Regions from separate parts of the Paenibacillus sp. TAB_01 genome, predicted to be linked through region 4. Evidence: riboswitches for the same ligand, from Rfam matches in the RefSeq annotation. Region 4 holds a riboswitch; each other region holds the start of a gene.

Region 1 (7,125 bases), 250 kb from region 4:
ATACGATCTGCAGCCGGGGTTCCCGGCTGACCCGATTTGCCGCGCAGGAAAGATTCGAACCAGCCGATCCACTGCCCGATCCGAATGACCGGATGCGTCGGCCAACGCGGGTCTCCGATACATAAATCTATTATAATAGCAGCTAGCAGCATCCATGCGATTTCATTCCATGAATAGAACAGCAACGTAAATCCCACCTATCTCAAGCGTCAATCCCCGAGCCCGGCTCCTTGACCGCTCCACCGGAATTGAAGGCTTTTCAGCTCCAGCGGAATGCCGGAAGTAACCAGGAAAACCTGCTCGGCCTCGCAGGCCAACCGCTGGTTCATCCATCCGGAGACATCGCGGAACTGGCGGCCGAGCTTATACTCTGGCACCAGTCCGTATCCCACTTCGTTGGTGACCAGCAGTAAATGGCGCCCTGAATCCGTATACTGCCTGCAGGCGGCCGTCAATTCTTCGATTTTGTCCATCAGCCGTTTTTCCACATCCGCTTCCTGCTCCCAGCGCAGCAGCCAATTCGTCAGCCATAGCGTCAAACAATCGACCAGCACGACAGCATCGCTGTCTGTCATGGAAGCTCCGATGCTTTCCAATACCTGCATCTCGGTCTGAAAGTTTCCGCTCGGCTCCGAGGAGGGCTGTTCGGCCGTTATAGCCGCCGTTTCCCGGGATTCCGGCGCATCGGCGAACGGCCTGTACCCCAAAGCGATAAAACCTGCGCCAGCTCAAAGGGCTCCTCTACCGTACTCCAGCGAAAAGATCTATCTTCACGGTGACGGCGGTGAAGGCCGATTCGCTCCCGCATCTCGTCATCATAGGCTTGCGCCGTCGCAATATATGCCCCTTGGGACCCAAGCCGAGCGGCATAACGCTCCGCAAAGGAGCTCTTGCCGCTTCTGGCGCCGCCAGTAATGAGTATTAGCACTTTCATGCCTCCTTTCTTCTTTTTCTATTTTTCTAAATGGAAGATTTCCAACGAGCCACATATAAAATATTCCAATTCAACGCTGCTTCCATGACCATGACCCGAAACCGTAAGCGGCAGCGTTTCTTCCCGTTCGTTCGGAATGAAAACTTCTTGCGATTGTCATATTCACATTTTATGAAAGTGAACCATTCTGAGACGCTAAAATGGAAAGCGCCTGCCGCAAGCCGCTGCAGACGCTCCTTTCCTGCTCGAAGCGCTATGTACTTTCTTTGTTTACATGATCGTGATGTGCCGCAGACATGCCTGGGTGTCTTTATGTTCATACCTGCTATGCTGCATCCGCGCCTAGGCATCCTTTATATTCTATCTGCCTTACTACATATGCACCTAGGCGCTCTCTATGCTCATACCTATCTGCTCCATCTGCATATAGACGCTCTCTATGCACATGCGTGCCTAGACATTCGCTATGTTCTACCTATCTTGCCGCATCCGGCCAGGCACTCTCAATGTCATTCCTGCCATGATGCATCCGTGCCTAAGCATCCAATGCCTTGCTGATGCCGGCATTCGCAAATGTGGCCATCTCCCGCATAATTTTTACCGCCGCTTCGATGAGCGGAAAAGCGAGCACGGCGCCTGTCCCTTCCCCAAGCCGCATATCCATGCGCAGCATCGGGGAGATACCGACCGCCTCAAGCAGCAGGGCATGCCCCTGCTCCTGCGACAGGTGCGAGGCGATCATGTAGGATGCGCTGTGCGGAGCAATCCGGCTCGCCAGCAGCGCTGCCGCGGAGGAAATGAACCCGTCGATGACGACGGGGCAGCGGTTCAGCGCGGCGCCGAGAATGACGCCCGTCAAGCCGGCGATTTCCAGCCCGCCTACCTTCGCCAGCACATCGAGGGGCCGGCCCGCATCGGGACGGTTCCGCTCAATGGCGCGCTCAATGACCGCCTGCTTATGCCGCAGACGGTCATCGTCGATTCCCGTCCCGCGTCCGACGGTAATGCCGACCTCCGTCCCCGTCAGTACGGCGAGAATAGCCGAGCTTGGCGTCGTATTGCCTATCCCCATTTCCCCTGTGGCAAAAAGCGAATAGCCTTGATCTACAAGCTCTTGAACGACCTGTACGCCGACCAGAATGGCATCAACCGCCTCATGCTCGGTCATGGCGGGCTCAACGGCCATGTTGCGCGTTCCTTTGCGTATCTTGCGCGAAACCAGCTGCGGATGCTCCAAATCGGCATTGACGCCGATATCCACGCATACGACTTCCGCTCCCGTATGGCGCGCCAATACGTTTACCGCAGCTCCGCCGTTCAAGAAATTCAGCACCATCTGCGGTGTCACTTCCGCAGGAAAAGCGCTGACTCCCTCCTCGCAAACGCCGTGATCCCCGGCCATCACGATGACTGCTTTTTTGCCCGGCTCCGGTATCGTCTTACCGCTCATGCCGGCCAGCTGGCGGGCTACCTCTTCAAGCTTCCCGAGGCTTCCCGGCGGCTTGGTCAACGAATCCAGATGACGGCCTGCCGCCTCTGCTGCTCCTTGATCAAGCGGTTGAATCTCCGATACGATTTGCTCCAACGATTTCATCCTTACTTATCCCCTCTCCTGCCATGACGCAAGCCTTATCCATAAAAACGATACATGAAAAATATCATATCCAATCGAAACATTTCAGAGCTTACTCCGTCAGCGGACGCTTCGCCTGAAGCAGCAGCTGCGGAACCCCGGAAACCGGGTGCTCCAGCACAATGGGCATTGTCCCGTATACCCGCTCCAGCAGATCGGCCCGGATCACTTCATCCGGAGTTCCGGTCCCTTCCACGGCTCCGCCGTTAAGCAGCAGCAGACGCCCGCAATACTGCGCCGCCAAATTCAAATCATGCAGCACCGCGATGACCGTCAGCCCCGATTCCTGCTGCCACTGCCGGATCCATTCCATCATCTGCACCTGGTATCCGATATCCAGATACGTCGTCGGCTCGTCAAGCAGCAGAACGCTGGGCTCCTGCGCCATCACCTTGCCCAGGGCAACCCGCTGCCGTTCCCCTCCGCTGAGCAGGCTGACGCTCCGGTGCTGCAGCTCCTCGAGCTGAAGCCGCTCGACAATCCCGTCGATCAGCGCCTCCGTACGGCTCCGTCCCTCGTCCCCAAGCCAATTCTGAAACGGAAAGCGGCCCATCTCGATCACCTCGCGAACGGTGAAATCGAGCGGAGGCAGCGCATCCTGCTGGAGCACCGCCATCCAGCGCGCGAGCGGCTTGCGAGGGTACCGGTGGGCCGGCTTGCCCTCCAGCAGCACAACGCCCTTCGTCGGCTTCATTACGCCCGACAGCAGCTTCAGCAGCGTCGACTTGCCGCTGCCGTTCGGGCCGATAATGCCGAAGCACTCGCCTGCGGCCACGGAGAAACTGACCCCGTTCAACACCGGACCTGTCGAGTAGACCAGGCTTAAGCTGTCCGCATGAATCAATGCCTGTTCCAACGGCTGCCTTCCTCCTTTCTCCCGCTTCGCGGAACCACCCGGTTGAGATCTGGGACACCCTTGCATATTTGCCGGTTCCCGGGCCTCCACCCTCCGCCATGCGGCACTTTAACCGGCCGTTTTCTTCTGCCGTCTTAATAAGTAGGCAAAGAACGGCGCCCCGAGCAGCGCCGTGACGACCCCGAGCGGAATCTCCATCGGGCTCAGCACGGTACGCGCCAGCGTATCGGCCCACAGTACGTACAGCGCCCCTCCAAGCAAAGAAAGAGGCAGCAGCAGCCGGTAATCCGCTCCTATCATCAAACGCAGCAAGTGAGGCACGATAAGCCCTACAAAGGCGACGACACCTGACACGGACACCGCAGCAGCCGTCACCAGCGTTGCGGCTATCAGCACGACCAGCTTTGTCCTCTCCACGTGTACACCCAGATGTGCCGCCTGCCGCTCGCCCAAAGCGAACAAGTTCATCGAGCGGCCATAGCCGAGCAGAATCAGCGCCCCGACAGCCAAATACGGCAGCATCACGCCGGAATACGCCCAGCCCCGGAGCGCTAAACTGCCCATCAGCCAGAAGACGATCTCATTGACGACCTGCTTCGACATAGCCACCATCAGAGACACGAAGGAGCCGAGGAAAGCCTGCATCACGACACCGGATAAAATCACCGTTTCCCGCTGCAGCTTGCCGTCCGAACGGGCCAGCGCGATGACAATGACCAGCGAGATACCGCCCGTCACAAAAGCCACTACAGGCACCGACCAAGAGCCGAGCAATGCGAACTGCAGCCCGGTCAGAATCAAAAAGGACGCCCCCACCGCGGCTCCAGACGAAACGCCGAGCGTATAAGGGCTCGCCAGCGGGTTGCGCAGCACCCCCTGGAAGGCGGCTCCGGCGATGCCGAGCGAAGCGCCGACACAGATTGCAAGCACGACGCGCGGCAGCCGCACGCGCCATATAATTTGATCCGCCGATGCCTGCCAATCCGGTGTCACATACCCGTGAATCCATGGCACATGATGGGCCAGAATTCCCCATACCTGCAGCAGGGGCAGCCGTACCGTACCGATCGATAAACTGAACGAAGCCGACAGCAGCAGGAGAAGGCAGCCGGCTCCGCCCCATAAACAGAGCTTCCGTCTCATCTACTTCACCAGCTCGGGATAGATTCCTTTAGCGACCTCCAGTAAGCCCTGTGTAATCCGCCGGTCCCGGACGGCTGATCAAATTTTGATCCAGCCCGACCAGCCGGTTGTTTTTAATCGCATCGATGCCCGCCCAGCTGCTGCGCTCCCTAATGATTTGATCCATCGTTTTTTTGGATTTCTCATCAATTAAATTATTCGGGTATAAAATGACTTGGGGATTGTCGGCAATGATTTGCTCCTCATTCATTTGGGCAAAGCCCTTCACATTGGAAGCGACATTGATCCCTCCGGAGAGCGTGATCAGCTCGTCCATAAACTCTCCCTTGCCGACCGTCCAGCCCGGCGAAAATTCAATCAGCACCCGCTTTTTCTGCTCCGGCTTCAAATCCTTCACGGCATCGGTCACCTTCTGCAGGTCGGCCTTCATGCCGGCAACGAGCTTCTCCGCCTGCTCCTGCTTGTCGAACAGCTGCCCGAAGATCAGGATGTTGTTCATTACATCCTCCACCGTCTTCGGATCTACCTTGAACACATTCACCTGAAGGCTGCGCAGCTTATCCACTACCGGCACAGGCAGCGACACGCCGGACAGCACGACGTCCGCATTCGCGGCAATCAACGCTTCCTCGTTCGGCTTGACGATGCTCCCCATCTTCGGCTTGCCTGCCGCCTCCGCAGGATAATCGTCGTAATCGGAGACGCCGACAACTTTGTCTCCCAGCCCTAGAGCAAACAGCGTTTCCGTCTCGCTCGGCGATACCGAAACGATGCGCGCCGGAGCTTTAGCGAACGTGAACTCTTGTCCCGTCGCATCCTTGACTTTAAAAGGATACACTGTCGCCTTGGCTCCGGCGGACGCCCCCGTCCCCGCTTGCCCACCTGTATTGGCGCCTGCGCCCGCTTTAGGGGGATCGGCCAAATCGCCCGCTCCCGGCGTTTTCGGCTTCTCGCCGCAGCCTGCAAGACTCCATGCCAGCGTCAGCCCCAGAAGCGCCGCAGCCCCTTTACGCAGCCACCGCTTCCCTGTTGTTTCCCGTGTTGCCTTCATTATTCCGCACTCCTATCGATCATGGTTTGCCAAACAAAAAAACCTTCGTTCCTTTTCGGCGAAAAGAAACCAAGGGCATAACGACCTCCAATGGCCGTCCTGCCTGAACAGACAGAGCAACCATTGGCTCGCGACGCTCCTTTTTCCTCGAAAGGGGACAGTCTTCGTTCGTACAGGCAGGTCTCCTGACTTATGGGGAGCTGCAGACTTCCTCGCCTTCCCGCTGAAGTAAGAGCAGTGGCTTCCTGAGGGTCATCCCCAATAACAGTGGCGGGACCGTGCCGGATTCGTACCGGCTTCCCTTTTAACTTGAATCGCATCTCGTATGCGAATAAGCACCTGTTCGATGTATGAAATGAGACAAGCCGCCCGAGCGGCTCAGTCTATTTTTGCGCGATCACTTTGATCACTTGCATGACTTTATCCTGATTCTTCGCGTTTGCCGGAACGAAGGCGACCAGGTCCTTGCCGTTCAGCTTCAATTCCGTAAACCATTTGGTCTGCTCCAGCGGAATGCCGTACAAATGCTTTTCCGTCTTTCCGTCCACCGGAAGCTCCAGCACGCCTGATGGGAAGTCCTCCTGCTTCGCAATGTTGTCGAGGCTGACGTATCCTCCCTGCTTGCCTATCACATTGAACTGCTCCGCCGGAACGATGATAATCCCGTTATCTCCTGCAGCTATTTCCACAATCAGCTTTTCCATAGAGAACACAGGTACGGTCAATACGCTCACCGTCGGCGCCTGCCCTACCTTCGCTTGGAGCGCGGCCTGCAGCTTATCTCCTACTTCGTTAGGTACCCCGTTCTGCCCCATCATAAAAATAGGCACGTCCGCTTTCGGGTCATTCCCGCAGCCGGCCAGCGCCAGCATCAACAGCATGAAGATCAGCAGCCATTTCCCTCTCATAGTCCCTCTCCTATCTGATGAAAAACACTATACTATCAGCCACCATCATATCATAAGTGAGAGCGCTCTTTCAAAAAAAAGAAGAACCGCATTAACGGTTCCTCTTGTTACGGTTCATATATTCATTGATCTTCAAGTCAAGCATCATGCTGATCTCCACAACTTCAGAAGAGGTTAAGCTTTTGTCTATCTGGACCCGCTTTTCTAATTCCATTCGCAATTGATAAATCTCTTCTTCTAAAGATAAGGCAGAAGATGATTGCTTCTTTTTCCCAAAAATCCACTTGGCCTGTTGATCCTTCTCGCGAACCCAACCCATATTCAAATACTGCCGAAGCTGATATTCCGGAAAAGCCATTTGTCATCCCTCCTTAACCACGTATCTTTAGACAAGATCGTTTCATAGAAATAAAAATTCATGAAATATTTCTTTACTATAAAGATACCAGCTTTTTCCGAGGTTGCAAATGACTACTTTTGTCGAATTTACAGTTTTTGTATAAATTTACCGATCCGTTCGATCGCCTCGATCAATTGAGTGACGGAAGTCGCGTAGGAACAGCGTACAAAGCCTTCTCCACCCAGCCCGAACACGTTGCC
Region 2 (7,125 bases), 4.2 Mb from region 4:
AATCGGTGCCGGCCAGCACGGAGAACGATTCGTTGCTCTCCATCAGATAGCTGAGTATCGTATCAAAGCTGCCGCTGCTGTCCTTAATGCCTACGATGTTCGGAATTTGCGCCAGCTCGCTGACCGTCGAAGGATGAAGTGCATTGCCCGTTCGCCCCGGAATGTTGTACAAGACGATAGGCAGCGAAGTCTCGTCGGCCAATGTGCGGTAATAGTCCGCCAATTCCTTCTGGGTGAAGGAGAGAAAATACGGCGTAATGACCGATAATGCATCTGCCCCGAGCTTCTCCAGCTCGTGTATCAGCCGGACCGTTTCCGCCGTGCTGATACAGCCTGCCCCGACATAGACGGGAATTTGCCCTTTCGTTTCTTCAATGACAATCGCTGCGACCCTTATTTTCTCTTCAAAGCTTAACGAGAAAAATTCGCCGTTCGTGCCCAGGCAAAACAATCCGTGAACGCCGGCTTTAAGAAAGCGCTTTACAAGAAAGCGCAAGGCCTCCTCGTTAACCTCCTGCTGCTCGTTGAACGGCGTTATCATCGCCGGTATTATTCCCTCTGCATTAAACATCCAGCTGCCCCCTCCGACACTAACTGCTTTTGTTGTGTGTAGTATGTTGTATACATCATTTATTGAAGAAAAAGGATGATTGAATAGAAGCATGCTCTATCCTCTCGTTCCTGATCTTACAGCCTGGCTTACGAACCTTCGCTTAGAAAGGAACGCTCCACGCTCCATTCAAATACTTCCGCCGTTTTCTCTAATTCCTTTGAGAAGCCGTTCCTTCGAATCTTCCAGATGCAATTGGATGACCTGCTTCATATCGCCGATGTCCCCACCCAAGATGGCATCGACAATTTGCTGATGCTGGTTCATAGCTACTTTCACCATTTCATCGGTCACGATCGATGATTTCATTGTAATATACCGGTAATTCATCGTTCTCAAATAAATATCGAGGTTATTTTTATTTTGTCCGAGCTCCATAAATTCCAGATGGAACTCCAGATTAAAATCGGATTTCAAATACTCGTCCACATGGTTGGACTCCACCTTGGCGGCGGATTGCCTCAGAATGTCCTGCATTCTCGAAATTCTGAATTTCAGCGTTTCCTTATCAACGTTGTTCAGTTTCTCAATAACCCAAAATTCCAGCATGAGCCGGGTGTCCATAATGTTCTGCACATCCTGGTTCGTTATAGCAACCACGAATGTTCCCACCTTAGAGACCGTTTTCACAAGTCCTTCCATTTCGAGACGCGTCAACGCATCTCTTACTGGCGTACGGCTTACGCCTAACTGCTCTGAAAGCTCCGGAATCGACAGCTTATGGTTCGGTGCATATTTCCGGCGAATAATGCTTTCTTTCAAGAGCGCATAGGTTTTATCCCATAAATTGGATGTGTCGATCTTCGGTAAGCTCATTGCACTTCCACCTTTGTTTCGAATGATGTATACAACATATATTATATAATATATGTGTTTCCCCAATCCGTCAACGAATTATTTTAAAGACTCCAAGCACATCATGAAGCGCTCACACAGGGCTTCGAATCCGATCCTGCAATCATGAAAACGGTGTCCGCCTAATAAAATAAAAAAACCAGTCCTGCGGTTGCTTAGTCTGCCCTGTCAAGCAGGCTTATACAAGCAGCTTGAAAACTTACATCCGTCCGGCAAGGAGGAACCTCTTATGCGATATGAGCTGCTTCATTTCTTATCCCACGTGGAAGATGAGCAACGCATGACCTCCCTCATCCGCCATTTCGGTCTCGAAGATTTCGAAACGTTCATGCACCATCTCGAATATACGAGTCCCGCAACCCGGGAACGCTGGCTCGAGCTGTGCGGCAGGGTGCTCCGGCCGGAGGCAGCTCAACGACCTGGAAGGTACTTTCGAACAGGAGACTTATCTAGGCGCAGCAAAGAGGCCGGGAACCGCATCCCCCCGCCTCTAACCATTTTATGGAGACGGAATGGTTCCGTCAGTTTCGTTTAACAGCCAATGGCCTTCCGGAGCGCTTCAATGTAAGCCGCGCCCAGCTTCGTTAACTGTGTATTTTTATGCGAGATCCAGCCGACGTGAATGGTTTCCTCGCAGTCCAGCGGAACCGGAATGATTTCATTGCCGTTCAAATCGGCGCTCAGCACCCCGGTCGAGATGGTATAGCCGTTCAATCCGATCAACAAATTGAAGAGGGTAGCCCGATCGTTCACCCGTATGCTTTTCTTATGTGAGATTGTGCTCAGAATTTCCTCGGAAAAATGAAACGAATTGTACTCCCCCTGTTCGAACGATAAATAAGGGTACTGCTGCAGCTGATCGAACGTCACGACAGACTGCTTCGCCAGCGGATGATAAATGCTGACGAAAATATGGGGCTTAGCGGTAAACAAGCCGGTAAATTGCAGGTTCGCCGCTTGGAGCATCTTCTTTATTACTTTTTCATTAAACTCATTGAGGTACAGGATACCGATTTCGCTTCGCATCGTTTTGACATCTTCAATGATTTCATACGTTTTGGTCTCGCGCAGCGCCAATTCGTATTCGTCCTGCCCGTAATCCTGGACCAGGCTGACGAACGCATTTACCGCAAAAGCATAATGCTGGGTCGACACCGAGAAATGCTGCGGGGACGGCTTCGCGTGCAGGTAGCGTCCTTCCAGAAGCTCCGCCTGCTCTATCACCTGGCGCGCGTAGCTTAAAAATTCCGCCCCTTCCTTGGAAAGGGAGATGCCCCTGTTCGTTCGTTCAAAAATGGAAATCTTCAGCTCTTCCTCCAGCTCCCGGATCGCATTGGAAAGACTCGGCTGCGAAATAAACAGCCGTTTGGCGGCTTCATTGATGGAGCCGCGGTTGGCGACCTCGATAACATACTTTAATTGCTGTAAAGTCAAGCGGCTCCCCCTTTCCGTAAGTTCTTTGTCCTAACCAGTCCCTCTCATTATACAGCCGGGTCACCGGCCGTGCTAATGGCGAGGAACGCCTTTGGCGCCGCTGCCTGTAGGAACAAATCGTTCGTTCCGATACGAATAAGCCATTCGTTCATACAGCGGCCTGCCTTGGAGCAAATGCTCCCTTACGAGCAGCCTTGCGCTCTCCGGTCCGATATCCTTATACCAGATGCCTTCCGGATATACCGTGACGACACATGCGTCCTCACAGCGGCCGTTGCACCTGGTTCTGGTCGTATGAATAAGATTCTCCGCTCCATGCAATGCGACCTCTTCCCGTAAAGCAAGCGTAACCTCGTCTCCCTGCTTGCGCAGACAGCTTCCTCCATTACAAATAAGGACATGATGCTGCGTACCCGATAAGTCCCATGTAGCCATGCTTCCTCCCCTTTCCCCTTATTCCCCTCTGTTTACTTCACTTCCAAATGGCTGAATGGATAATCATACTTGCTGTTCATCCATTTCCATCAACAAAAAAGCCCGCCTCTTCATCAAGAGGCAGGCGTCCGTGCACAGCTAAATAAAACGAGATACTCCAATCATCATCGTCTTCCATGCACACCACTCCTTTTCTCCGAAGGCTTTGTTTGGTGCAACCATCAGGTAGGTCTTCTGGCTTCCGTATCGTCATCGCCCTCAGTCTTCCCCAAATTTCTTTGAGTGACATCGTTGAAGGCAACTCCCCGGTTACAGCGGCGGGACCGCTTGGGATTTACACCCAATTCCCTGTTACTCTTTGCTTTCGCAAAGACACCTGATCTTTATCATATTCACTTGTCTTACTGTCCATCATATAGGGAATGAATAAACAGTGCAAGCACCATAAAATTCTATTTTTCCGCAACCAGCATGAACATCGGCGTCGATTTGAATTTCACCTGGCTTTCTTCGTCCCATGCTTTGTCCGTCACATCGATCTCGCAGTAAAACTTCGAATAGCCAATTTTCATCAACGTATCGAAATCCCACTGCGGACGAAGCCTGCTGCACATCGGCATGCGTTTTCTATACTCATGCATTTCATCGGTGTAATGCTGTGCCGGTTTATTGAACCTGGCCTCATATTCGCGCTTATCCTCCTCATGCTTTCTCATATATTCCTCGTCAAAATAACGCATGTTCCAGTTGGCATCGAAAATGATGACTCTTCCGTTGGGACGCAGGACGCGTCTCCATTCGCGGTACGCTTTCTCGGCATCGATCAGCGTCCATGTGACATTCCGGCTAATGATCAAATCGAGGGACTCGTCGGCAAAATCCAATTGATGTCCATCCGATACGTGAAAGCTCGGCTGTACTCCTTCATGCTGTGCGTTCATTCGCGCTTGCTCTATCATCTTTTCCGTACAATCGACTGCAGTAACCCGATGCCCGGCAAGCGACATGATGATTGCAAAGAAACCGGGGCCTGTTCCCACATCCAATATATCCAACGTTCCCGTGTGAGGAGCATGGGCAAGGATCATATCGATCCATGCCTGCTTCATCGAGATGCTGCCCAGCTCGCCCTTCACACTGTTGCTGTAATTAACGGCACCGTCCGTCCAATTTTTTTCAATTCTTTGCTGAAGCTCCATAAGATCCTCCTAGATCGCGTTTAGTTGGCGGCAATATCCAGCTGGCTCCATTCAATCGGCGCATAGCCGTTGACGCCGGTTTTAAAGCCTTGAACCCTGGAGCTCACCGCAAAGGTCGTCACAGGATAGTACAGCGGAATGCACACCACTTCGTCATGCATGATTTTGAACACTTTGTCATAGTTCTCCTGCCTCTTCTTCTCATCCATCGTCTGCAGCGTTTCGTTGATGCTCTCGACCAAACGCTCGTCATACCATACACGCGCCTTGTTATTCGCATTGAATATGGTAAAAAATTGCAGCAGGTCGCTGTGCGGCAGCCAGGAGTCAGAGGAGGTACGCTGGATCAATATATCAAACTTGCGGCTCTTTACTTGAGCGTCCGCATAAGCGTTCGCATCCAGCACATTCAGATTGGCTTTGACCCCGATCCCTAGAAGCTCCGATTGAATAAATTCGCACATCGGCTTCCATTCGGGAAACATATCGGTCGTCAATACGAAGCTGATCTCCAGCGGTTTGCCGTCTTTCTCTACAATGCCGTCCCCGTTCGTATCCTTGAAGCCGGCCTGCTCGAGCAATTGCTTCGCTTTCGGCTTGTCATACTTGTACCACTGGTTATTTTCCTTGGTCACATACGGCACGCTGTACTGGTTCAGTCCGTCCGCCGCCTGCCCGATCCCGTTCAGCAGCTTGCTGACCATGCTTTCCTTGTTAATGGCATAATTAAATGCCAGTCTGACGTTTTTATCCTGAAACACCGGATTATCCTGGTTGAAAATAATGAATTGAGAGCTCATCGTCTGATCGTTGTAGACGGTGATGCTGCTGTCTTTTTTCAGCGCCTCGATGCTGTCCAGCGGGATCTTACCCAGCAGGTCTCCCCCAATGATATCCACTTCCCCGCTCTGAAGCGCCATGATTCTGGCCTGGCCTTCCGGAATTACTTTAAATACGATACGATCCAGCTTCGGCTTCCCGCCCCAATAATACGGGTTCGGAACGAGGACGAATTCCTGATCCTTTTTGTAGCTTTCGAGCATCCAGGGCCCCGTCCCAACCGGCTTGGTGAATTTCCCCATCGGGTCGCCCTCGACCGCTTGAATCGAGCTCGGGCTCAGAAACCGGACGGGTCTTGGAAACGAAAGCTCGGTTAGTATAGGGTAGGCTTGGTTTGTAAAAACCATCTTGACCGTATATTTATCTACCGCTTCCATGCTTTCCACGTTAACCGAGGTCAGAGCGGCATGAAGCTTGTTATTCACCCATCTGTTTAAATTGAAAATAACCGCGTCCGCGTCAAAATCCGTTCCGTCGGAAAATTTAACCCCCTGCCGGAGCTTGAACGTGTACGTCCTTCCATCCTCGGCAACGCTCCACTCCGTGGCCAGCGACGGGAGGATTCCTTCCGCTCCGCCGTCTTCCACAAAGCCTTCGTAAATCATCTTGTAGATCGGATGGGGACCGTTATACGATGCCGCATCGAATCGGTCCATCTGCCCGTCGCCGGATATAGCTACGACAAGCTCCTTCTTGCGCTCTGCGCCGTCCGAAGATGGCTGACTCTGGCTGCCGCCGGAGCAAGCTGAGGCAAACAGCATCAGAAAAGCAAGGATGGCTGTAACAATGGATGTATGCTTTCTCATTTTCATCTCCCCAGGTGACGATTATTTTTTATGTAAATGACAGGCAACAAAGTGGCTGCCGTCAACATTTTCCAGCTTGGGCTTCAAGACCCCGCATTCCGGCTTCGCATATAAGCACCTGTGTTGAAAGATACAGCCTTGGTCCGGTGCGCGCTGCTCATCCGTCGCTTTGAACAGCGGCTTGCGCTTCTGCCGGTTCCTTGGGTTGCTGTCCAATATGGCCCCCATCAGCGCCTGCGTATAAGGATGAAGAACGTTTTCGTCGATGCGCGGAAGAATCTCCACGATATGGCCCATGTACATGACCAGCACCCTGTCGCATATTTTCCGGACTGACGACACGTCATGCGAAATGTATAAATAAGTCAAGCCGAGCTGTTCCTTCAGCTCCATTAACAGCTTCAGCACCTGATTTCTTATCACATAATCGAGGCTGGAAACCGCCTCATCGCATACGACAAATTCCGGATGGAGCACGAGCGCCCGGGCTATGCCTACTCTTTGCCTCTGGCCGCCGCTCAGCTCATGACCGAACCGGGTCAGATAGCTTCGATCCAAGCCCACTCTGTCGAGCATCTCCACCACCCGGCGCTCCTTCTCGGCTTCGCTTTCCCGGCTGTAATTATCGATCGGCTCCAGAATGATTTGCTTGACATTGAAGTAAGGATTGAACAGGTTCCCGCTGTTCTGAAAAATCATCTGCATATGCTTCCGGATGCTGCGCATTTCATTAAAGCTATAAGCTGAAATACGGTTCCCGCGATAATGCACAGTGCCGCTTGTCGCCTTCTCCAGCTGCAGTAACAGCTTCCCGAGCGTGCTTTTCCCGGAGCCGGATTCGCCGACAAGCCCCACGGATTCGCCCTGGCGGATGGTTAAATCGACGTGGTTGACGGCATAGATTTGAGGTTTCGCTTTGACGTCATAGCATTTGCTCAGACCAGCC
Region 3 (7,125 bases), 920 kb from region 4:
AATATCGTCAATGTGATGGAGCGCAGCAAATTGAAGGAATCCGTTCAAGAAGGAATTGTCGCGCTGACCGCGGTCAGCGATATGACGCACATCTCCAACGCCCCCGGCGTCGCCAAAGCGAACCGGGAGATGCATTCGGTCGGACTTGGCGCCATGAACCTTCACGGCTATTTGGCCAAAAACAAAATCGCGTACGAAAGCGAAGAAGCCAGAGATTTCGCCGGTGCCTTTTTCATGATGATGAACTTCTACTCCCTGGAGAAAAGCATGGAAATCGCCAAAGAACGCGGCGTGACGTTTGCCGGCTTCGAGCATTCCGAATATGCCAGCGGAGCTTATTTCGACCGCTATTTAGCAACGGATTATAGACCGGTGACAAGTAAAGTACAGCAGCTGTTCAAGGAGATGGCGGTTCCTTCGCCGGAAGATTGGGCGCAATTGAAGCTTGCCGTGCAGAAGCACGGATTATATCATGCCTACCGGCTCGCCATAGCGCCGACGCAGAGCATTTCCTATATCCAGAATGCCACCTCCAGCGTCATGCCGATCGTGGAGCAGATCGAAACGCGGACTTACGCCAACTCGACCACCTATTATCCGATGCCGTATTTGAGCAAGGATAACTATTTTTACTATAAATCGGCTTATCAGATGGATCAATTCAAGGTGCTGGATTTGATCGCAGCCATTCAAGTGCATGTGAACCAAGGCATATCCACAGTCCTGCACGTTAATAGCGATGTGACGACGAGACAGCTCGCAAGATATTATATTTACGCAGCCAAGAAAGGACTGAAGTCTCTTTATTACACCCGGACGAACCATCTTTCCGTCGAAGAGTGCATCAGTTGTTCCGTATAAGAAAGCTGGAGAGGAGTGACAGCAATGAGTGTCTGGAAAGCAGTGAACTGGAACCGTCCCGATGACGAGTTTACAGATACATTCTGGAAGCAAAATATTATGCAGTTTTGGACGGATGAGGAAATCCCGCTGTCCGACGACAAAATGTCCTGGCTGACCTTAACCGAAGCGGAGCGGGAGCTGTACATGAAGGTGCTCGGCGGGCTGACTTTGCTGGATACCGTGCAGGGCGGCGTCGGCATGCCGAAAATTCTTGAATTGGTTGACGGGCTGCAGCGCAAAGCCGTTCTCGGTTTTATGGGGATGATGGAGCAAATCCATGCCAAATCGTACAGCAGTATTTTTACGACCTTAGCTTCGACAGAAGAGATCGACGCCATCTTCCAATGGATTGAGAACAACCGTTTCCTGCAGACGAAGGCGGAGACGATCTCCCAATATTATAACGGCATCACTTCGCGCAAAGATTTGTATCTGGCGATGGCCGCTTCCGTGCTGCTGGAAAGCTACTTGTTCTACAGCGGCTTCTTTTATCCGCTCTACTTGGCCGGGCAAGGCAAAATGACGAGCAGCGGAGAGATTATCAATCTGATTCTCCGCGATGAAAGCATTCACGGCTTGTACGTAGGCATGCTGGCTCAGGAGCTTTATGCCCAGATGGATGAGGACGAGCAGCAGGCCGCTTATGAGACGCTGCAAGGCCTTCTGCGTTATTTGCATAGCAATGAGGAGCAGTACACCGAGGCATTGTATTCCGCTGTGGGCTTGACGGACGAAGTGAAGGCCTTCTTGCGTTACAACGCGAATAAGGCAATGATGAATCTGGGGCTGGAGCCGTTATTCCCGGACGAAGAGATTAATCCGATTGTCCTCAACGGGATCAATACCCGCACGAAGCAGCACGATTTCTTCTCCAAGAAAGGCAACGGCTATATTCGGACGGTGAATGTGGAAACGTTGACGGATGATGATTTTCTGTTCGGCGATTGACGCTGGCGCCAGCGCCAGCGCTTGCCCAAAACGGAATTTTAATATATGATCAGATAGATTTCAACCGAAATTCATAATTGCATATTGTGGGAACAAGGTGCTTTAGCGGCAGCTAAAGCTTAAAAGGGAAGTTCGGTGCAATGCCGACGTGGTCCCGCCACTGTAATGGAAGAGTCTCAGCAACGATGCCACTGGTCTTAGGATCGAACCGGGAAGGCTGCTGAAGATGAAGAATCCAGAGCCAGGAGACCTGCCTGTTCTGTCAGCACTGCTTTTACCTACGGAAGATAGGGAAGTGTTAAGGACGGCTTGTCGTTTGTTTCTCAACAATCGGGGCATCTTTACCTTTCTTCACTTCTGGGTAAAGATGTCTTTTTTGCATTTTACTTCAGAAAGAGAGAAGGAATCTTAGTCATGCTTCATTCATTTACACGCAACAAAATCACGCTTCAGCTTGTCTTGCTTGCCCTGTGTTTACTCCTTGCGATAGTGGGATGCAGTCCGGCTGCGCAGCCACAAGCTAATTCATCACCTGCATCCGGCAGCGCGCACCCGGAAGAAGTGGTTCTGGCCGCTCCGCGCGACCTGGCTCCAGGACCTCAGGATGCTTATTATACGAGCACCATTCTTTATGTGTGGGAGCCTTTAATTACAGCGTCCGAGGACGGACAGCCTGCTCCCAAGCTGGCCAAGTCTTGGACCATGTCGCAGGATGGCAAAGAGTGAACCTTTCAGCTGCGGGAGAATGTCAAATTTCATGATGGCGAGAAGCTGAATGCCGATGCGGTGATCGCTAACTTTAACCGGTACAAGCAGGTCAGCCCCAAGAGTTCACCGTTCTATACGTTAGATATCAAAAGCTCCTATCCAGGATTAAAAGACGTCGTCAAAATCGACGACATGTCCTTCAAGCTCGTCTTTGAAAATCCGCAGCCGACCTTGCTGTATTCGATGGTGAATTTCTCCAGCCCGATCTATAGTCCCAAAAATTTCAATGAAAAGGGAGATTTCAACGGACTCCCGCAAGGGACGGGCCCTTTCAAGCTGGTCGAGCATCAGAAGGATCAATATGCCCTGCTGGAAGCCTTTGACGGATATTACGGGGAGAAAGCGGCTGCCAAGCGGATTCGCGTTCGCGTGATTCCAGATCCCGATACCAGGCTTGCTGCGCTGAAGTCCGGCGAAATTATGGGGGTGATGGACTTGGGCGCGATCCCGCCGACCTTAGCGAAGGAGCTGCTGAAGGATTCGCAATTCGAAATATCGGCGACCAAATCGACGATCTCTCACTACCTGCACCCTAATGGGAAAAAAGCGCCTTTCGATAACCCCAATATGCGTCAAGCCGTTAGCATGATGATCGACCGTCAGCAGTTAGTGAAGGAGCTTTACCTGGGTTATCCAACGGCCACGGTGAATTTCTTGAATAACACCTCGCCTTTCTATAAAGATATGAAGCCGGACTACCGCCCGGAGGAAGCGAAGAAATTAGCTGTTGAAGTCCTTGGCAGTCAAAGAAAAAGCATCGATCTGATCGTTCCGACCTATGGCTTGGACCGCTATCCTTATAAAGCGCAAGCGGAGCTGTTCCAGTCCGTATTGAAGGATTTGCAGCTGGACGTCAATATCCGGATTCTGGACGGGGCGGCATTCAAGGAAGCGCAGTCCAAAGGGGATTATGACTTGGCTCTCGCCACACAAGGATTGCCGAACGGAGATCCGTATACGCTGTTCACCAACTATTTATCCAGCACGGGCTCCAGCAATAAGAGCTACAGCCTTGGATACAAGAATGACAGAGTGGACCAGCTGCTCAATCAAGTGAAAACCACCTTGAGTATGGACGAGCGGAAAAACATCTATAACGAGCTTCAGACGATTGCCGCATCCGATCTACCGACGATTCCCCTCTTTAACGATGCCAGCTTGATTGCTTACAACAAGAAAATTACAGGCTATAAAGCGACGATTTACGGAACGACGCTTCCCGAGCTCAAGTGGGCCTCTTAAGATGATGTACTTCTTGAGACGGATAGCGGCAGCCATTCCGGTCATGATGGGTATTTCTTTAATAGCTTTTGCTTTAAGTGCAGCTTCGCCCGGAGATCCTGCGGTCGAAGCTTTAACCTTGAATGGGGTCAACGAGCCGACGCAGTCCGAGATCGATGCCAAGCGAGCGGAGCTTGGACTGAACGATCCGATGGCGGTCCAATATATTCATTGGCTGTGGAGAGCCTGTCACGGGGATCTGGGAACATCCTACATGACGAAAGAATCCGTGAGCGGAGAACTCCTTCGCCGGCTGCCCGTCACGTTAAGCGTGTCGGGCATGGCTCTAATCATTGCCGTTGGGACAGGGATTCCACTGGGCATGCTGATGGCTCTAATGAAAAATACGGCCGTGGATCATACAGCTAGAATTGCAGCATTATCGTTGGTTTCCATCCCCGGGTTCTGGCTGGCTATTCTGATGATCACGGTATTCTCCGAAAAGCTTCACTGGCTGCCGACCAGCGGTTATGGAACGATAAAGCACCTCATCATGCCCGCCATCGTATTGGCAGCAGGAACGAGTGCGGTGCTGATGCGCTTAACACGCGCGGCTCTGCTTGAGGTATGGAATCAGGCTTATATAGTAACCGCCAAAGCCAAAGGACTGCGCGACATACGCATATTACTCATTCATGCATTGCGTAACGCGATGATTCCGCTCATTACCGTCATTGGTTCATACTTTGGAGCCATTCTGGGCGGTTCGGTCATTGTGGAAGTGATTTTTGCCATACCGGGAATAGGAAGATTCGCTATGGATGGGATCTTTCGCAGAGATTACCCTGTGATACAGGGCTATGTCGTATTTACGGGACTTGTCTATGTCGCCTTCAATGTATTGGTTGATTTCTCCTATCTTGTGATACACCCGCAATTGAGGCTGGGAGGGAAGCTTCAATGAAGCTGAAGCTGAAACGCGGCTTGAATGGGGGCCCCGCCAATGAAACGCTGATGAAGGGGGCTGCCGGGTTCGCATGTCTCGTGCTTCTGTTCGTATTATTATGCAGCTTCCTGGCACCTTGGATCGCGCCGTATGACCTCAATCAGGTTCAGATGTCGGAGCGTCTCGCTCCGCTCTCGCCAGCCCATATTCTGGGGACGGATACGCTGGGAAGAGATGTGTTCAGCCGGCTTCTTTATGGCGGAAGAGTCTCCATCGTTCTCGCCATTGCGGTAACGGCCGTTACGATGGGGCTCGGTCTGATTATCGGGACAATAGGAGGCTATTGGGGAGGCTGGATCGATGATCTCATCCAAGGGATCGTCAGCATTTTTCAAGGCTTGCCGGGCTTGGCGTTCATGCTTGCCATTGCCGGTACGCTGGGGCCCGGGATGAAGAGCTTGTTCATCGCCCTTATCGTCACTTCATGGCCGGAATTCTCGCGTGTCGTTCGCGGTGAAGTAATGAAGCTCCGCGAAGAACCTTATGTTGAAGGCATCCGCGCCCTTGGAGCCGGGCCTTGTTATATGATTCTCCGTCACATCCTTCCTAATATGATAGGACCATTAATCGTATTATTTACGATCCGGATCGGACGAGTTATTTTATCCATCGCTTCGCTGAGCTTTCTGGGACTTGGGCTTCAACCGCCGGAGGCCGATTGGGGAGTGATGGTGAATGATGCCAGGCCGTACTTCCGAAGCTATGCCCATCTTATGCTGGCTCCCGGGCTTTGTATTGCCATCGTTTCATTGTGTATTAACTGGATAGGCGATTACCTGAGAGACAGGCTGGATACTAAATCGACTCAAGAGAAATCGCTGCTTTAATACGGGAAGGAAGTGAGTATGTGGCTCCGCTTCTTCAAATACGTCAGGTGAAGGCTTCTTTTCGTATCCGAGAAGGGATGGTTCATGCAGTAAATGGGGTTTCTCTTGATCTGCATCAAGGAGAAATCTGGGGTCTGATCGGTGAAACGGGCAGCGGTAAATCGGTTCTTGGCCTTTCGATTCCCGGTCTTCTTCCCGATACGGCCGAAGTCACCGGATCTATCGTGTTCAAAGGACAAGATTTGTTAAAGCTCGACCGGAAAAGCATACGTAAATGGAGAGGAAGCGAAATTGCTCTGATCCCGCAAAATCCGGCAGCCTCTCTTAATCCTGTGCTGACAATAGGGTATCAGTTGAAAGAGGCTATCGCGCGACACCGCAGAACGAGCAGCGGCAAGCAATGGAATAAAGAGGCCCAGCGGCTGCTTAGCCAATTGCATATGCCTGAACCGGAGCACAAGCTGGGAAGCTATCCTTTTCAGCTTAGCGGCGGGATGAAGCAGCGGGTTCTTGCCGCCATTGGCATGTGCGGCCATCCGTCGCTAATTATTGCCGATGAACCCACCAAAGGCTTGGACGCGATGGTCAGGTACCAGACGGTAGAAATGATGCGCAGGGTCGCGTACCAGACAGGCGCGGGGATGCTGGTCATCACGCACGATCTGCATGTAGCGGAATCGCTGTGCGATGTGGTCGGTGTCATGTATGCAGGCCAGATCGTGGAGCAGGGGCATGCCGCAGACATTTTTCGAAACCCCAGACACCCGTATACCCAAGGGCTTCTTGCATCGATGCCTGCCCGGGGGATGGTGCCCATCCCGGGTTCAAGCGCGAGCTGGACGGAACCGGGCAGCGGCTGCTCATTTTACAGCCGGTGCAGACACAGCCGGCCCGAATGCGGCTTAAGGATGCCGGAGCTGTATGCTGCAGCTATGCCTTCGGCATCCATACAGAGCAACTGCAGCAGTCCGAAAGCGGCGGAAGGCAGCAAAGTGAGGTGTTTTCTTTATGATCCGGGTCGCCGGCCTGAGCAAAACCTTTAGCAGCGGCTGGCTGCATAAACGAAGCCTTCGGGCGGTTCACAATATTTCATTGGAGATAGCGCCAGGGGAGACATTAGGCTTAATAGGGGAGAGCGGCTGCGGCAAATCGACCTTATCCCGCCTCCTGCTGAAGCTTCTTCCGGCAGATCCAGGGGGCCATATTGTGTTTAACGGCCACGATATTTCCAATTTTACGATGAAACAGATGCAGCCGCTCCGCAGGCAAATGCAAATTTTATTTCAGCATCCGGACTCCGCATTCAATCCACGGCAAACCATTCTTCGAAGCCTGATGGAGCCGATAACATTGCACCGTTTGATGGACAGAGGAGCCGGCGAAGCCAAAATATTGGAGCTTTTGGAGCTTGTCGGGCTTCACCGCGACCTTCTGTACAGGTATCCCCATCAG
Region 4 (7,125 bases):
TTAAGCTTGGATGGAGGAGAAACCTATAATATAGGTAGCGGGAAATCGATCCGGATCGTCGATCTCGTCGACATGCTGAATGAAATGCTCGATCAAAAAGCGGTTCCGAAATTTATGCCTGCGCGTCCGGAGGATTTCGTTCACCTCTGCGTATCGAACAAGAAGGCGGAGGAGCAATTCGGATGGCGGCCGCGGATCAAGCTGCAGGAGGGATTGACGCAGATCGTAGGGGACTACATGTACAGGCGGTTTATGGATGCGCTCCATAACGGCATAACGTGCTCGGACGCCAGGCCGCATGCCCATGATTTGGTCAAGGAAACGGCCAGCTAGTCATCTAAAAAGGAAAAAAAGGAAACAGCAGCTTTATTTTTTGCGGCTTTGGGGCTTGTCGGATGCTTATTCCTGTATTGACAATGATAATGAGAACCATTATCATTTGAGATAGGTTCTTACCGAGCGACGACGACAGGGAGTGCTGAGCCATATGAAAATTAAGTACTGCTGTAAAAACCTGAAGCAAGGCTCCAAATCCGTTTACAAAGCCATGAAGAGCAAGTTTCCGGATATCAAGCACAAGAAACGCGATTGTCTCGGCAGCTGTAAGGCCTGTTCGAAAGGCTGCATGGTATTGTTCGGCAAGTCGGAGCAGCTGATTTGCGCCCCTTCGGCGAAAAAGCTCTATAAAGAACTGAAAAGCAGAATCGGGTAGCTTCCCGCGGAAAGGAGCGATTCTTGATGACTTTTTTATGGATCCTCTCTCCTGCGCTGTTCGTTGCAATAGTATTGGTTTTATTGTATATTTCGGGAATGAGAGCGAAATAACTACAATAGACCCATAGGAAGGTGGATACCCACTTGATGTCAGATGAGCTGTTCCAGGCATTGAACGAACAGATGAACTTTGAGTTTTATTCCTCGCAGGTATACTTGGCGATGGCTGCCTATTGCTCCGGTGAAAGTTTGGATGGTTTTGCCAATTTCTTTATCGTTCAAGCCGAAGAAGAACGGTTCCATGCGATGAAAATGTATAAATATTTGAATGACCGCGGACGGCGTGCGACCATTGCCGGGATGGACAACCCGAACAACGATTATCATTCTGTGCTCCAGGTGTATGAGCATGGCTATGAGCATGAGCAAATCGTTACGAAGCGGATTTATCATTTATCCGATCTGGCGCTGAACGAGCGTGAGCATGCTACGATGCAGTTTCTCAAATGGTTTATCGATGAGCAGGTGGAAGAAGAAGCGATGTTTGACAGCATCATTCAGAAGCTGAAGCGCATTGACAGGGACAGCAACGCTTTCTACATGCTGGATGCGGAATTCGCGCAGCGTGTCTTCACACCGCCGACCGCCTAACCTATTCTATTGGTACATATATAAAGTCAACCAAGCTGCTGCGCCATAAGGTGCGGGCGGCTTTTTTTTCGTGGCTGCTATTCGAAAATCGGCTTATGCCGGGCCCGAGGGTGAGGACGGATGCAGCGGATGAATAACGGACTATGACTGCGGTCTTAGCGGAACATGACTATCTTCATAAAGATTTATTTATAGTTTCCGTTTCGACAAAAATACTGAGGATCCTGAAGCGGAGGCCTCCAGCAAGTGACATTATTTTTTGACAGCTTCCGGTATACTGAAGTTATACAAGCACACGCGATGTAAAGTGAATTGGATGGAGTGTGGTCAATAAGTATGCAGGGGCAAACCAAGACAATTGATATCAAAGTCATTTTGGAGCAGCTTCGGATCCCGCTGGAATCGTTTGAAGCAGCGTCTGCTGTGCCGAATCCGGGAGCCTTTTTACCGACGACGCCAGAAACTCAGAAAGAATTATGGAATGTTGCAGGAGCCTTCTTCAGCCTGGACATAAAAAAACGGGATGCCCGGTGTTCGCAAACTCCTTAATTGCCCCTGCGGATACCCCCTTGTCTGGACAAATCTTGACTCCCAGTGATATGATGAAGTTTAAACAACTGCATATCATTGAAATAGGTGCTGAGCGGGATGCAATCCCGTTCGGTTTAAAAGGGAAGCCGGTGCAAATCCGGCGCGGACCCGCCACTGTAAGGAGCGCCGATACGATTATCGGCAGTCTTTCCGAGATGTAAACGCCACTGGGCTTCAGATCTAAAGCCCGGGAAGGCATCGGTAAGAATGCTCCAAGTCAGGAGACCTGCCTAGCTTCAGAACACTGTTGACCTACGAGGATTTAGGGAGGTGTTAGAGATCGGCTTATCAAAGGGGCGGACGGTACGGTTGTACTGCGAGCGGCCGCCGGAGACGGATAATGATTACAGAAGCATTTCTAACACATTGCGCATGTGTTGGGAATGCTTTTTTTAGTTGTGCTTCGAATGGACTAGACTTCGACTTTTATCATAGTCCTTAATATGAGGACAATACAATGTAGATGGGGAGGCCCGGCGTGATGGCAGGCAAATTGTTAATTATCGGCTTCGGACCCGGCAGCTTTGAGCATATTACCAAGCGGGCGCGCGAAGCGATTCAGGAAAGCGAAGTCATCATCGGCTACAATACCTACGTGGATCTGATCCGGGGACTGCTGTCGGACCAGTCCGTCGTGCGTACGGGAATGACGGAGGAAGTCAGCAGAGCGCAGGAAGCCGTCCGTCAGGCGGAAGCCGGGAAGAAGGTAGCGGTTATTTCGAGCGGCGACGCCGGAGTCTACGGCATGGCCGGACTGGTCTATGAAGTGCTGATGGAAAAAGGCTGGAGCCGCCAGCATGGCGTTGAGGTGGAGATTATCCCCGGAATTTCGGCGATCAATTCCTCGGCTTCCCTGCTTGGGGCTCCTGTCATGCATGATGCGTGCACGATCAGCCTGAGCGATCATTTGACCCCTTGGGAGCTGATCGCCAAACGGGTGGAGGCTGCCGGCATGGCGGATTTCGTTATTGCGCTGTATAACCCGCGCAGCGGGAGACGCACGCGGCAAATCGTGGAAACCCAGCGCATTCTGCTGAAATACCGCTCGCCAGACACGCCGGTCGGTATTGTCAAAAGCGCCTATCGCGACCGTCAGCATGTGGTGCTGACGAATCTGCGGGATATGCTGGATCATGACATCGGCATGCTGACGACCGTCATTATCGGTAATTCGTCGACGACCGTATACGACGGCCTGATGATTACGCCGCGCGGTTACCAGCGCAAGTACACGCTCGGAGCGGACGTACAGCCGCTTCGTCCGCATCAGCGGCTTCAGGAGGCTGCCGAGCCGTGGGCATTGAGGCAAACGGACGGCCTGCTGCAGGATCAGGGCGACGAGGACTGGGCCTGGGAGGAGCCGGACGACGATGAATGGTCGGAGGCGGAGATGCGTGAAGCAGGAGACAGCCGGCTCGCAGGCGGAAACGCGGCGGCAGGAAGCGGAGCGCAGGCGCCCGGCGGCGGAGTACTGCCCACGGGAGCGGAGCGAGGGCCGTCGGGCAGTGCGGCGGACGGAGCAGCGCGTGGTGCGAGCGTAGGCGGAGTGCCGGCAGCGAGTGCCGAGCATGGCCCGGCAGGGCCTGCAGCGGACGGAGCAGCGCGTAGTGCGAGCGTGGGCGGAGTGCCGGCAGCGAGTGCCGAGCATGGCCCGGCAGGGCCTGCAGCGGACGGAGCAGCGCGTAGTGCGAGCGTAGGCGGAGTGCTGGCAGCGAGTTCCGAGCGTGGCCCGGCAGGGCCTGCGGCGGACGGAGCAGCACGTAGTGTGAGCGTGGGCGGAGTGCTGGCAGCGAGTTCCGAGCGTGGCCCGGCAGGGCCTGCGGCGGACGGAGCAGCACGTAGTGTGAGCGTGGGCGTGCTGACAGCGGTGGCAGAGAGCAGCGCAGCGGTGGCGGTTCAGGAGCGCAGCCCCGCCAGCCCGGCCGCGTCTCTGATGCTGGCGCTGGAGGCGCTGCAGCTGGCCGACAGGGCCAAGGGCGTAGAGACTCCCCCGGCGCAAGGTCTTGCGGGCGCGGGCTTGTTCCGCCAGCAGTCGATTTTTGAGCTAGCGGTCAGTCCGGGCGTCGTCGAGAAGAAGTTTACGGCGAAGCAGATGCTGACCCTGGCCGATGTGGTCGGTGAAAAGGGCACGATGGAATACACGCCTCATCATCAGATGATTGTGCGCATCCCGACCGACAATCCCGAGGCCGTCACGTCCAGACTTCGGGCGGAAGGCTTCCTGCTTGCGCCGATCGGCGATGTGGCGCAGCTGAAGGCGTGCGACTTCTGCAACGCCGAGAAAGGCGACGCGATCCCTTACGCGGAGGAGATTCAGGAGCGCCTGGGCGGCTTGCGCGTGCCGAAGGAGCTGCGCATCGGCTTGAACGGCTGCGGTATGGCTTGCTACGGCGCAGTGAATGAAGATATCGGCATCGTGTACCGCAAAGGCAAGTTCGATCTGTTTCTTGGAGGCAAGACGGTGGGACGCAATGCCCATCCGGCGCAGCCGGTAGCGGAGGGGATCGAGCCGGAAGCGATCGTCAATACGATCGAGCGGATTGTGCAGCGCTATGTCGCAGAAGGGCATCCGAATGAGCGATTCCATAAATTTTTTAAACGGGTCAAGCAAATTGAGGGGTACCAACATCAAGAGCTCCCTGTTTTTACAATAGAAAATGCCGTTTGCGGAGATTAAGCGGAGAGAACGGACGAAGGCAAGACTAAACATGGGAGGTACATAGATGAAGGCGGTTTTATTTGTTGGCCATGGAAGCAAGGATGCCGAGGGGAACGAGGAGATCAGGGCATTTGTCCGCTCCGTTGCGGAAGGACTTGAAGGTCCTTTGGTGGAGACATGTTTTTTGGAGTTTGAAGCGCCGTCCATAGCACAAGGGATCGCGAATTGCGTTCGTCAAGGGGCCACGCACGTAGCCGTTGTGCCAATTACTTTATTTGCTGCGGGTCATGCCAAAATTCATATTCCGGCAGCCATTGATGAAGCGAAGCTTCGTTACCCTGATGTGAAATTTACTTACGGGCGCCCGATCGGGGTCCACCAGCAGGTGCTGGATATTTTGAGCTCCCGGCTCGAATCCGCGGGAGCTTTAGCCGAGCTGACGCTGGGCGAGCACACGGACTTGGAGCACACGGCGGTGCTGGTTGTCGGACGCGGCAGCAGCGACGCGGATGCGAACAGCGATTTGTTCAAAATTTCCCGCTTATTCTGGGAGAAGCTCAAGGTGAAATGGGTCGAGACGGCTTTTATCGGGGTCACCGCTCCGCTAATGGAAGAAGGCGTCGCGCGCTGTTTGATGCTTGGCGCCCGCAAAGTCATTATCCTTCCTTACTTTCTGTTCACCGGCGTGCTGATCAAACGGATGGAGCAGATGCTGGAGCAGTACCGCGAAACATATCCGGAACATGAATTTGCGCTGGCCGATTATTTCGGCTTTCATCCGAAGCTGAAGACCATTTTGCAGGAGCGGGCGGTTGAGGCGCTTGAAGGTGAGGTTCGCATGAACTGCGACATGTGCCAATACCGGATTGCGGCAATGGAGCATATTGATCACCACCATCATCATGACGACGACCACCATCATCACGGACATGACCATGATCACGAACACAGTCATGACCACGATCATGAGCATCATCACGAGCATGTGCACGGACATGACCACGATCATGAGCATCATCACGAGCATGTGCACGGACATGACCACGACCATGAGCACCATCACGAGCATGTGCACGGACATGACCACGACCATGAGCACCATCACGAGCATACGCACGGACATGACCACGACCATAAGCACCATCACGAGCATGCGCATGGACATGACCACGATCACGATCATGATCACGAGCATGAGGGCGACCGCAATCTGGTAGGCGTGAGCGGACAAGTGCAGCATGATCACGCACATGAGAAAAAGCAACCCTGAGCATCCTCACGCTCAGGGCTGCATCCAGCGAGCATAAGCAGGCTCAAGCGGAAAGACCGCTTGACGCCAACGATAAAGCAGCAGCTGGCGCACCATCTTAAGCTAGAGAGGGGCAAACAAAATGATACTGGTGATGGCTGGAACGAGCGACGCCCGGGAGCTCGCGCTGCAAATACAGCAGGCGGGTTACCCGCTGCTGACTACTGTCGTGACCGACAGCGCCGCCCGGTTCATGGAAGAAGCCGGGCTGCCCGTTATGAAGGGCAGGCTGACGGCCGAGGCGCTGAGCGCTTTAATCCGCGAGAAGGGAATCCGCGCTTTGGTGGATGCGACGCATCCTTTTGCCGAGGAAGCTTCGAAGAATGCCATTGCGGCGGCCCAGGCCTCAGAGGTGCCTTATATCCGGTATGAACGGGACCGGATCAGCATTGAGAACCATCCGCTCATCACGTTCGCGGACGATTACGAGCAGGCCGCAGAGCTGGCGGCGGCCAAGGGCGGCGTCGTCATGCTGACGACCGGCAGCAAAACGCTCCATATTTTTGCCAAGCGGCTGCTGGGGCTTCCCGGCACGACCTTGGTCGCCCGGATGCTTCCGCGCCTGGATAATATGGAGAAATGCGCGGAGCTAGGCGTAGAGCAGAAAAATATTATCGCGATGCAGGGGCCTTTCAGCAAGGAACTAAATAAGGCGTTGTACGCACACTATCAGGTGACGCTGATGATCACCAAGGAAAGCGGCAAAGTCGGAGCCGTGGACGAAAAGCTTGAATCCGCACTGGAAATGGGCATTGAGACGATTGTTATCGGGCGTCCGGCGGTAGATTACGGCACGTCCTTTGGCCATTTTGACGATGTGCTCACTAAACTAAACGAGTTGCTGCAGGAGGCGTAGATCGATATGGATTTCGGTACGGAGTTTAAACCGTTGACGGTACAGCCGCAAGAAATTGAGGAAGAAAGCTTCCGCATGATTACGGAGGAGCTGGGCGAGCACCCTTTCACAGCAGAGCAGTATCCGGTGGTACAGCGGGTCATTCACGCTTCCGCGGATTTTGACTTGGGGCGCAGCCTCGTGTTCCATCCCGACGCGATCCGCTCAGGGATCGAGGCCATCCGCGCAGGCAAAAAAATCGTAGCCGACGTACAGATGGTACAGGTCGGCATCAGCAAGCCGCGTCTCGCCAAATTCGGCAGCGACGTGCACGTGTACATCTCCGATCCGGACGTGATGGCGGAA

What was found. Region 4 has a riboswitch for cobalamin ahead of cobJ (precorrin-3B C(17)-methyltransferase). Riboswitches for the same ligand answer to the same signal wherever they lie in the genome.
Region 1: linked by a shared signal. The riboswitch ahead of ACHHV8_RS26600 (ABC transporter substrate-binding protein) and the one ahead of cobJ (precorrin-3B C(17)-methyltransferase) in region 4 are both predicted to bind cobalamin.
Region 2: linked by a shared signal. The riboswitch ahead of ACHHV8_RS07010 ((2Fe-2S) ferredoxin domain-containing protein) and the one ahead of cobJ (precorrin-3B C(17)-methyltransferase) in region 4 are both predicted to bind cobalamin.
Region 3: linked by a shared signal. The riboswitch ahead of ACHHV8_RS23165 (hypothetical protein) and the one ahead of cobJ (precorrin-3B C(17)-methyltransferase) in region 4 are both predicted to bind cobalamin.

Annotation. Positions count from the first base shown of each region.
Region 1 covers NZ_JBIFNP010000001.1:5,450,748-5,457,872, forward strand. The annotation lists gene cbiB (adenosylcobinamide-phosphate synthase CbiB) at 1-185, opposite strand, end outside; gene ACHHV8_RS26575 (bifunctional adenosylcobinamide kinase/adenosylcobinamide-phosphate guanylyltransferase) at 210-707, opposite strand; gene ACHHV8_RS26580 (bifunctional adenosylcobinamide kinase/adenosylcobinamide-phosphate guanylyltransferase) at 653-934, opposite strand; gene cobT (nicotinate-nucleotide--dimethylbenzimidazole phosphoribosyltransferase) at 1,470-2,528, opposite strand; gene ACHHV8_RS26590 (ABC transporter ATP-binding protein) at 2,620-3,411, opposite strand; gene ACHHV8_RS26595 (FecCD family ABC transporter permease) at 3,532-4,566, opposite strand; partial or broken gene ACHHV8_RS26600 (ABC transporter substrate-binding protein) at 4,567-5,617, opposite strand; cobalamin riboswitch at 5,776-5,975, opposite strand; gene ACHHV8_RS26605 (hypothetical protein) at 6,001-6,525, opposite strand; gene ACHHV8_RS26610 (aspartyl-phosphate phosphatase Spo0E family protein) at 6,617-6,883, opposite strand; gene ACHHV8_RS26615 (aminotransferase class I/II-fold pyridoxal phosphate-dependent enzyme) at 7,012-7,125, opposite strand, start outside.
Region 2 covers NZ_JBIFNP010000001.1:1,452,638-1,459,762, reverse strand. The annotation lists gene dapA (4-hydroxy-tetrahydrodipicolinate synthase) at 1-571, opposite strand, end outside; gene ACHHV8_RS07025 (GntR family transcriptional regulator) at 740-1,426, opposite strand; gene ACHHV8_RS07020 (hypothetical protein) at 1,695-2,000, shown strand; gene ACHHV8_RS07015 (LysR family transcriptional regulator) at 1,997-2,899, opposite strand; gene ACHHV8_RS07010 ((2Fe-2S) ferredoxin domain-containing protein) at 2,972-3,334, opposite strand; cobalamin riboswitch at 3,542-3,729, opposite strand; gene ACHHV8_RS07005 (class I SAM-dependent methyltransferase) at 3,787-4,533, opposite strand; gene ACHHV8_RS07000 (nickel ABC transporter substrate-binding protein) at 4,554-6,179, opposite strand; gene ACHHV8_RS06995 (oligopeptide/dipeptide ABC transporter ATP-binding protein) at 6,201-7,125, opposite strand, start outside.
Region 3 covers NZ_JBIFNP010000001.1:4,779,491-4,786,615, reverse strand. The annotation lists gene nrdE (class 1b ribonucleoside-diphosphate reductase subunit alpha) at 1-861, shown strand, start outside; gene nrdF (class 1b ribonucleoside-diphosphate reductase subunit beta) at 886-1,851, shown strand; cobalamin riboswitch at 1,929-2,123, shown strand; gene ACHHV8_RS23165 (hypothetical protein) at 2,266-2,577, shown strand; gene ACHHV8_RS23160 (ABC transporter substrate-binding protein) at 2,587-3,861, shown strand; gene nikB (nickel ABC transporter permease) at 3,863-4,804, shown strand; gene ACHHV8_RS23150 (ABC transporter permease) at 4,801-5,673, shown strand; gene ACHHV8_RS23145 (ABC transporter ATP-binding protein) at 5,694-6,716, shown strand; gene ACHHV8_RS23140 (ABC transporter ATP-binding protein) at 6,682-7,125, shown strand, end outside.
Region 4 covers NZ_JBIFNP010000001.1:5,702,573-5,709,697, reverse strand. The annotation lists gene ACHHV8_RS27790 (NAD-dependent epimerase/dehydratase family protein) at 1-333, shown strand, start outside; gene ACHHV8_RS27785 (DUF1450 domain-containing protein) at 488-712, shown strand; gene ACHHV8_RS27780 (ferritin) at 862-1,365, shown strand; gene ACHHV8_RS27775 (hypothetical protein) at 1,702-1,914, shown strand; cobalamin riboswitch at 1,983-2,204, shown strand; gene cobJ (precorrin-3B C(17)-methyltransferase) at 2,438-4,633, shown strand; gene ACHHV8_RS27765 (sirohydrochlorin chelatase) at 4,680-5,885, shown strand; gene cobK (precorrin-6A reductase) at 6,007-6,780, shown strand; gene ACHHV8_RS27755 (precorrin-8X methylmutase) at 6,787-7,125, shown strand, end outside.